DNA from 2 places in the Telluria sp. PB2R4 genome. Region 2 is predicted to be linked to the other one. Evidence: predicted binding sites of a transcription regulator. Region 2 holds the regulator's gene; the other holds the start of a gene.
What was found. The regulator sigma-54, encoded in region 2, starts transcription at its own class of promoters, with help from an activator protein. The targets are predictions, from matches to a motif close to TGGCANGNAANCTGCTTT.
Positions count from the first base shown of each region.

Region 1: a site for sigma-54 is predicted at 2,695-2,712, ahead of AC56LU_RS00730 (PEP-CTERM sorting domain-containing protein). Genes of this name have one in related genera too.

Region 1 covers NZ_JCASIC010000001.1:159,478-163,891, forward strand. The annotation lists cyclic di-GMP riboswitch class I at 36-124, shown strand; gene AC56LU_RS00725 (S8 family serine peptidase) at 206-1,987, shown strand; gene AC56LU_RS00730 (PEP-CTERM sorting domain-containing protein) at 2,051-2,662, opposite strand; gene AC56LU_RS00735 (pseudouridine synthase) at 2,803-3,549, opposite strand; gene AC56LU_RS00740 ([protein-PII] uridylyltransferase) at 3,571-4,414, opposite strand, start outside.
Region 2 covers NZ_JCASIC010000003.1:17,430-21,843, forward strand. The annotation lists gene rapZ (RNase adapter RapZ) at 1-136, shown strand, start outside; gene AC56LU_RS06200 (enoyl-CoA hydratase/isomerase family protein) at 287-1,372, opposite strand; gene hpf (ribosome hibernation-promoting factor, HPF/YfiA family) at 1,513-1,866, opposite strand; gene AC56LU_RS06210 (RNA polymerase factor sigma-54) at 1,925-3,403, opposite strand; gene lptB (LPS export ABC transporter ATP-binding protein) at 3,403-4,185, opposite strand; gene lptA (lipopolysaccharide transport periplasmic protein LptA) at 4,182-4,414, opposite strand, start outside.

The DNA of each region.
Region 1 (4,414 bases), on a different contig from region 2:
TCACCTGGAAAGACGCTGGCTATACTCGGTTCATTATCTGAAAACGGCAAACTCCGCGAAAGCGGAGGACGCAAAGTCAACGGTCTAACGGGCGCTCGCGCCCAATGACGGCAGGACTGCCAGAACCGATTCGCGCCGGCACCCGTGTGCCTGCCGTTCGCTTGCTCGCGATCCTGTCATCTATTTAATAACAGGATACGCAGCCATGAACCTCCACCCAGTCAACTTCCGCAAGACCGCAGTCGCTCTCGCCTGCGGCATCGCTTCGCTGGCCTGTGCTTCGACAGCACTTGCCGCGCCACCGGGTGAGTTCGCCCGTGGCCGCATCCTGGTCGAGGCACGTGCCGGCCTCGCAGACGCCGAGTTCGACAAAATCATCAAGTCGCATAACGGAAAAGGCCGCAAGCTTGGCCACAGCCGCCTGCATGTGATCGACCTGCCCCCAGGGCAGTCGGAAGAGGACATGGTTGCCAAGCTGTCGCGCCGTCCCGAATTCAAGTTCGCCGAACTCGATCGCAAGGTCCCGGTTGCCTTGGCCGTGAATGATCCCTACCTCGGCAGTGCCTGGCACATCAACAAGATCGGCGCACCGGCCGCATGGGATAGCACCCAGGGCGCAGGCGTCACGATCGCCGTGCTCGATACTGGCGTGAACGTGGCGCATCCGGACCTGAAGGACCGCATGACGGCAGGTTTCAATGCCCAGGACAACAACACCGATGTCACCGACTTGTGCGGCCACGGTACCGCCGTTGCCGGCACGGCGGCGGCCAGCACCAACAATGCAATGGGTGTTGCCGGCGTGGCCGGCGCGGCTCGGATCATGCCGATCCGCATTGTCGTCAAGGACAGCACCGGCTGCAGCGCCTACTTCAGCGCCATCGCCAGCGGCATCACGTTTGCGGCCGACAACGGTGCGCGCGTCGCCAATATCAGTTTCGTCGGCATCGCGGGAAGCTCGGCGGTAAAGAGTGCCTCGCGCTACATGAAGAGCAAGGGCGGCCTGGTATTTGTCTCGGCCGGCAATAACAACATGGACGAAAACGTCGCGCCCGACAACGCCTTCGTCATCGTCTCGTCGACCGACGGCAACGACAACAAGTCGAGCTTCTCGAGCTGGGGCAGTTTCGTGTCGCTGTCGGCACCTGGTACCGGCATTTGGACCACCAATAACGCGCTCGGTTACTCGGCCTGGAACGGCACCTCGTTCGCGAGCCCGGTAGGCGCCGGCGTGGCTGGGCTGATGATGGCCGCCCGCCCCGACCTGAGCGCGGAACAGGTCGAAGCCTTGCTGTTTTCCACTGCGGCCGATCTTGGCGCCGCCGGGCGCGATCCGGTGTTCGGCTACGGCCGCGTTGACGCCGCGGCCGCCGTCAGTGCGGCACGCGCCTATGTCGCGCCGGTCGACGGCATCGCCCCAGGCGTCGCGATTGCCGCGCCACTGGGCAGCAGCACAGTGTCCGGCCTGGTGCCGGTCAGCGTCAACGCCAGCGACAACGTGGGCGTGGCCCGGGTGGAGCTGAAGGTCAACGGCACCGTCGTCGCGACCGACAGCGCGGCGCCGTACAGCTTCAGCTGGAATTCGGCCGGCGTCGCCAACGGCATGAACAGCCTGGTGGCCGTCGCCTACGACGCCGCCGGCAATGGCGGCAGCTCGGCGGCAGTGTCGGTGAACGTGGCCAACGGCACGACGTCGGTGGCGAAGGACACCACCGCGCCGGTGGTGGCCATCAATAATCCGGTCAACGGGGGCAGCGTCAGCGGTCCGGTCGCTGTGAGCCTGAGCGCCTCGGACAACGCGGGCGCCGCCGGCATCACGACCACCCTGCTGATCGACGGCAAGGCTGTGGCGACCGGCAAGGGTGGTGCGCTGTCGTATAACTGGAATACCAAGAAGGCGACCAAGGGCCTGCATACTGTGTCCGCGAGTGCGCGCGATGCGTCAGGCAACACCAGCAGCAGCAGCGTCAGCGTGACGGTCCGCTGATCGTAGTGGTGAAAGCAAATGGCGCCGGTGACGGCGCCATTTTTTTGCCTGTGCCGGGCGCGATCAGCGGCGGCGGCGACGCAGCATGAACCCGGCAACACCGGCGCCGAGCAAGGCAAGCGTGGCCGGTTCCGGTACCTCGCCACCGCCCGGGGTGCCGGAGCCGCCCGGTACATCAATGATCGTGATGTGGCTCAGGCGGCTCAGGGGCAGGTTGTCAATGTCCGTGCTGCTGAATGTCAGCAAGGCAAGGTCGGCGATGTTCATGAAAACATAGGTATCGGGGGTGGTGTTGCCGCCGCCCTGGCCAGCGCCGAACTTCAGGAGGAAATAGCTGGGAGACCCGCTAAATGTGCCAGTACCGGCAGTGCCGCCCTCGTCGGGATTGGCGAGGATGGCTTGCCAATCAATCGTGTAGGCCGCCGAACCGTCCGGGGCGGTGTCTCCGTCGGTGATGAAGGTGTCCGCTACCGAGTCGCCCTCGACTTTTGCCCACGCATAATTGGTCAGGTTGACACCAAACGCGGTGTTGATCATCCCGATCTCTGTAGCGATATTCGAGTTGCCGGCGTAAGGACCACTGCCCGGATCCACGGTGATGACAGCTGCCATTGCGTTGCTAACGGTAAATGCTGCCGCAACCAGAGCACCACGAACCAGTTTGCTGTATGACATATATCCCCCTGTTTTAGAAGTGTGTCGGGGTACATGCAAGTAGTATGCCGTCGTTTGTAAGTGTTTGATCTTACTGAAAGTAGTTCATACTGTTGAGTCAAAGTTACAGCCGACTGTAAATATTCCCGACAGGGGCGAGCTTAAAACTGCTCATCCGGACGCAAGTAGCGCCATTGGCCCGGCGGCAAGTCGCCAAGTTTCACCTTGCCAATGCGCACGCGCTTCAGGCCGAGCACTTTCAGGCCCACCATGTCGCACATGCGCCGGATCTGGCGCTTGCGGCCTTCCTTCAGGGTAAAGCTGAGCTGGTCCTCGTTCTGCCAGCGCACCTTGGCCGGCAGCAGCGGTTTGCCATCCATCCACAGGCCGTGGTTGAGCTTGCGGAGCTCGGTATCCGGCAGCGTGCCCGGCTTGCTGTACTGCACCCGCACGAGGTATTCCTTTTCGATTGCGGTGTTCTCGCCGATGAGCTGCTTGGCGATGCGGCCGTCCTGGGTCAGCACCAGCAGGCCGACCGAATCGATGTCGAGGCGGCCGGCCGGCACCAGGCTGCGCAACTGGGTCGGATGGAACTGCTCCGGCGACGGATCGTCCGGCCAGCGGTTCTCCGGCTTGATCAGGGCGACCGCAGGCGTGTAACCATCCTCGGCCTGGCCGCTGACGAAGCCGACCGGCTTGTTGATCAGGACGGTGACCCGCTTGGACTGCTCGGCGGCGGCCTGGCGCTCGACCGTGATCTTCTGGTGCGGCAGCACCTTGCTGCCCAGTTCGGAGACGACCTGGCCGTCGACGCGCACCCAGCCCTTGGCGATCCAGTCATCGGCTTCGCGGCGCGAGGACAGGCCGAGTTCGGACATACGTTTGGAGAGGCGGACAGGTTCGGTCATCGGGAATGCAAATAAAAAAGGTTAAATCTTGAGGGCGTCAAGTAAATCGGTCTCGAGCTGCACCTGGCTGCGCGGATTGTTCAGCGCGGCGCCGTCGATCAGGAACACGTCCTCGACGCGCTCGCCAAGGGTCATGATCTTGGCGGTATGCAGGTTGATGCGGTAGCGCGTCAGCACGCTGGCGATCGCGTACAGCAGGCCGGGACGGTCGTTGGCGGCCACCGACAGTACGTGGAACTGGCCGCGCTCGTCCGGTCTGAGGTCGACGGTCGGCGTGACCGGGAACGTTCGCGACAGGCGCGACAGGCGCCCGCGCGTGGGCGGCGGCAGGGCTTCCTGCGTCACCAGCAGGGCGCACAGTTCGTGCTCGATCAGGCTGATGATGTCGCGGTAGCTGCCGGCGAAGTTGTCCTCGGTGACGAGGAAGGAGTCGAGCGCGTAGCCGTGGCGCGTGGTGTGGATCTTGGCGTCGAGGATGCTCAGGTTCTTGCGGTCGAAATAGCTGCAGATGCGCGCGAACAGGTCGGGCTGGTCCTTGAGGTACACGGCCACCTGCAGGCCGGCGCCGATCGGCGCCAGGTGTGCCTTGACCACCGGCCTGTCGCTGTCGACCTTGTCGTGCAGGGCGCGCGTCTGCCAGGCGATGTCGGAGGCGTCGTGGCGCAGGAAGTAGACCACGTCGAGCTGCTTCCACAGCGCCTCGTGGGCGTCGGCCTGCAAACCATACAGGCGCAGCGTGGCCTGCGCTTCCTTCTGGCGGGCGCGCAGTTCGCGGTCGGCGCTGTGCACCTCGCCGCCCAGCACCCGCAGGGTCACCTTGTACAGGTCTTCGAGCAGCTTGGCCTTCCAGGCGTTCCACACCTTG
Region 2 (4,414 bases):
CCTGACGGTGGCGGTAGGCTGCACCGGCGGGCAGCACCGCTCGGTGTACATGGCGGAGCGGCTGGGGGCGTATTTCGGGCAGACCGAACGGGTGATCGTTCGGCATCGGGAGCAGCCGAAGCACGCGGCTGTCTGATACGGCGTGCGCCGTCGATCATCGTAGGGTGGGCGGGTCTCCCGCCCGCGCGTTCAACTAACATTTGATCTGCCGGCTCGGCTGATCCACCGTTAACTATCACCGCGTGGGCGGGGGAGCCGCCCACCCTACGGAAAACCGGTATCAGTATCAGGTCAGATGCCGCAGCGGGTGCGCATGCTCCGGCCACACCGGCTCGAAGAACCGCGCCACCATCTCCGGCTTCACCTCGTCGAGCGTCGCCGGATTCCACTTCGGCGTATTGTCCTTGTCGATCACCAGCGCCCGCACGCCTTCCAGCACTTCGCCGTGCTCGAAATTGCGGCGCACCAGGTTGCGCTCCATGCGCAGGCAGTCCGCCACATCCAGCGCCGCGCCGCGTTGCAGGAGTTCGCGCGTTACGCACATCATCAGGGGCGAACGCTGGCGCATTGCCTTCAACGCCTTTTGCGCGAACGGGTTCTCGTCGCGCCCGAGCGAGGCCATGATCGCGCCCACCGTAGCGGCGCCGAAGTGCGCATCGATCACGGCGCGCTGCGCCTGCAGCTCACTCGGTCCGATGCGAGCGGCAAACTGCGCGGCGTAGTTCCGTATCGCCGCCGGCAACTGCGCGCCGGCCGTCGATTCCACCAGCGCCATCAATCCGCCCAGCTGGTCGCCCGGCACGAACACGTCGGCCAGCCCCACGTAGAGCGCATCGGTCGCGCCGATCGTCAGGCCGGTCAGGCCCAGGTATTGTCCCAGCTGGCCCGGCGCGTGCGACAGGAAGTGGCTGCCGCCGACGTCCGGGAACAAGCCAATGTTCACCTCGGGCATCGCCATTTTCGTGCGTTCGGTGACGATGCGCAGGCCGCAGCCAGGGCCGCCCTGGGCGATACCCATGCCGCCGCCCATCACCACGCCGTCCATCACCGCGATGTAGGGCTTCGGATAAAAGTGGATCAGGTGGTTCAGTGCGTATTCTTCGGTGAAGAAGTCTTCCAGCAGCGCGCTGCCGCCCATCGGGCTGGCCTGGCCTACCTCGTGGAAAAAGCGGATGTCGCCGCCCGCGCACAGGGCCTTCTCGCTGCTGCTGGTGATGACCACCGCGTCGATGCCCGCGTCATCCTTCCACTGCAACAGGGTCGCGGTGAGCGCGCGCACCATGTCGAGCGAGAGAGAATTCAGGGCTTTCGGCCGGTCGAGCGTGATGACGCCGGTGCGATTGGCAACGCGGGTCAGGACGGTATCGGTCATGACGGTCTTCTATGATCGAAAAGACATGCATTCTACAGAACATTTGTACAAATACGGAAGCCGGGAAAAGTAACAAGCGTGTACAAAAGCAAAAAGGGCGTCCCCTCAGACGCCCTTGCTTGATGTGCGGCTACCCGTCGTTACGCGGCAGCGGCTTCTCCGATGTCCGGAAGGCGCTTGTGCGCCACGTGGTTATGGTCTTGTAGCATGGATTTGTGCTTTAGAACCTGTCTGTCCAGCCTGTCCATCAGGGTATCAATCGCCGCATACAGATCCTGCGCGGCACTGGCCACGTGCAGAATCTTGCCGGATACCTGTAGGTTGATCTCCGCTTTCTGTCTTTTTTCTTTTTCGGTGAGGTTGTCGATCGCAAGGAACACGTGGGTATCGATGACGTGGTCGAAATGACGGGTGATGCGCTCGAGCTTATTCTGAACGTATTCACGGATGGCGGGGGTAACTTCGAGATGGTGGCCGCTGATTGTGAGGTTCATACACACTCCTTAGGGAAGGTGCCCTGCCCGCGCCACAAGGTGAGAGTGGGCAGTGGCTTTACAGGGATTTGCGGAGGCTGACGGGCGGAATCTTGAGCGCTTCGCGGTATTTTGCAACCGTGCGGCGCGCAATGACCATACCTTGTTCCCCGAGCATCTCCGCGATCTTGCTGTCGGATAGAGGGTTCCTAGGGTCTTCTGCTCCTGTCAATTGCGCAATGAGTGCGCGGATCGCCGTCGAGGAGGCTTCTCCCCCCGCTTCGGTGGCGACGTGACTTCCGAAGAAGTATTTCAGCTCAAACATGCCGTGCGGGGTCAGCATGTATTTCTGAGTGGTTACACGCGAGATTGTGCTCTCGTGTAGGCCTAGTGTATCAGCTATCTCGCGTAAGACAAGAGGGCGCATGGCAACCGCGCCGTGGCTGAAAAAGTTGCGCTGGCGCTCCACAATTGCCTCGGCAACACGCAGGATCGTATCGAAACGCTGGCGCATGTTCTTGATGAGCCACTTGGCTTCCTGCAGCTGCGCGCCCATCTGGCTTTCGCTCTTGCCCTGCTTGAGCAGGTTGGCGTACAGCGAGTTCACACGCAGTTTCGGCATCACGTCCGGGTTCAGGGTGACGGCCCAGCCGCTCTTGGCGCGCCGGACGATCACGTCCGGCACCACGTAGTCGGACACGCCCGAGCCGAAGGCCGCGCCGGGATGCGGATTGCACTGGCGGACCACGGCCTGCACTTCGCGCAGGTCTTCGTCGTCGCAGTCGAGCGCCTTCTTCAGCTTGGTGTATTCGCGCTGGGCGAACCAGGCCAGGTAGCCTTCGACGATCTTCAGGGCCAGGCGCCGCGTCACCATCGGCACGCCCGGCATGCGGCGGATCTGCAGCGCCAGGCATTCGGCCGCGCTGCGCGCACCCACGCCCACCGGGTCCAGGCTCTGCACCAGCGCCAGCGCGCAGCGCAGTTCGTCCATCTCGATCTCGAGTTCTTCCGGCAGCCGCGCATGGATGTCGTCGAGCGGCTCTTCGAGGTAGCCGTTGTCGTCGAGCGCATCGATCACCAGCTCGGCCAGCACGCGGTCGCGCACGCTGCAGCCGGTCAGGCGGATCTGCTCGGCCAGGTGCTCGCGCAGCGTGACGCTGTCGGCTTCGAGCTGCGGGCGTCCGTCCTCGTCGTCGCCGCTGCGCGCGCCGCCGCCTTCGCCGCCCCAGTCGGTATCGCCCTCGCCACGTTCGCCGTGGTCGCCGCCGTCATCCCCGCCCTCCGCCTCCGCCTTGGGGCCGTCCGCGCCCTCCGGTGCCGGCGCCGCGGCCGGCGCGTCGCCATTCGGCGGCGCCGCATTGATGGCGCCGTCGGCCAGCAGCCGCACCGAGCGGTCGAGCGGATCGTCGAGACGTTCGAGCAGCGGGTTGTCGTGCAGGATCTGCTCGATCTCCTGGTGCAGTTCGAGCGTGGACAGCTGCAGCAGGCGGATCGACTGCTGCAGCTGCGGCGTGAGCGCCAGGTGCTGCGAGGTGCGGAGCTGCAGTGACTGTTTCATTACATCCTGAAGTGTTCGCCGAGGTAGACGCGCCGCACGGATTCGTTGGCGATGATGTCGTCGGGCCGTCCCGAGGCCAGCACCGCGCCCTGGTTGATGATGTAGGCGCGGTCGCAGATCCCGAGCGTCTCGCGCACGTTGTGGTCGGTGATCAGGACCCCGATGTTGCGCTCCTTCAGGAAGCGCACGATGCGCTGGATCTCGATGACGGCGATCGGATCGACGCCCGCGAACGGTTCGTCCAGCAGCACGAAGCGCGGGTTGGTCGCGAGCGCGCGCGCGATCTCGACGCGGCGCCGTTCGCCGCCCGACAGCGACAGCGCCGGGTTCTCGCGCAGCTTCTCGATCTGCAGTTCCGCCAGCAGGGTGTCGAGGCGTTCGTTGATCTGGTCCTTGGTGAGCGCCTTGCCGTCCACCCGCTGCAGCTCGAGCACGGCGCGGATGTTCTCTTCCACCGTCAGCTTGCGGAACACCGAGGCTTCCTGAGGCAGGTACGAGAGGCCCAGTACCGCGCGGCGGTGGATCGGCAGGCTTGAAATGTCGGTGCCGTTGATGTCGATGGTGCCGGCGTCCGAGGGCACCAGGCCGACGATCATGTAGAACGAGGTGGTCTTGCCGGCGCCGTTGGGGCCGAGCAGGCCGACCACTTCGCCGCATTCCACCTGCAGCGACACGTCGCGCACCACCAGGCGCTTGCCGTAGCTCTTCTGCAGGCCCTTGACGATCAGGGTGCTGCAGCCTTCGCGCGCGGTGGCGAAGGCGCCGTTCATGGCTGCCGTCATTGCTTGGCGCCCTCTGCTGGCGCCGTGGTCCGGCGCGGCGCGATGATCAGGGTGCCGCGGCCGCCGCCCACCTTGCTGGCGCCGCTGGCGTCGTTGCGCACCTGCGCGACTTCGCGCCGGTTGTCGTAGGAGATGAACGGGCCCTTGATCTCGTTGGTCATGCGCCCGCCCTCCAGCTCGCGCACCTCGGCGGCGGTGAACAGCTTCACCAGCTCGGCGCGCTCGTCAT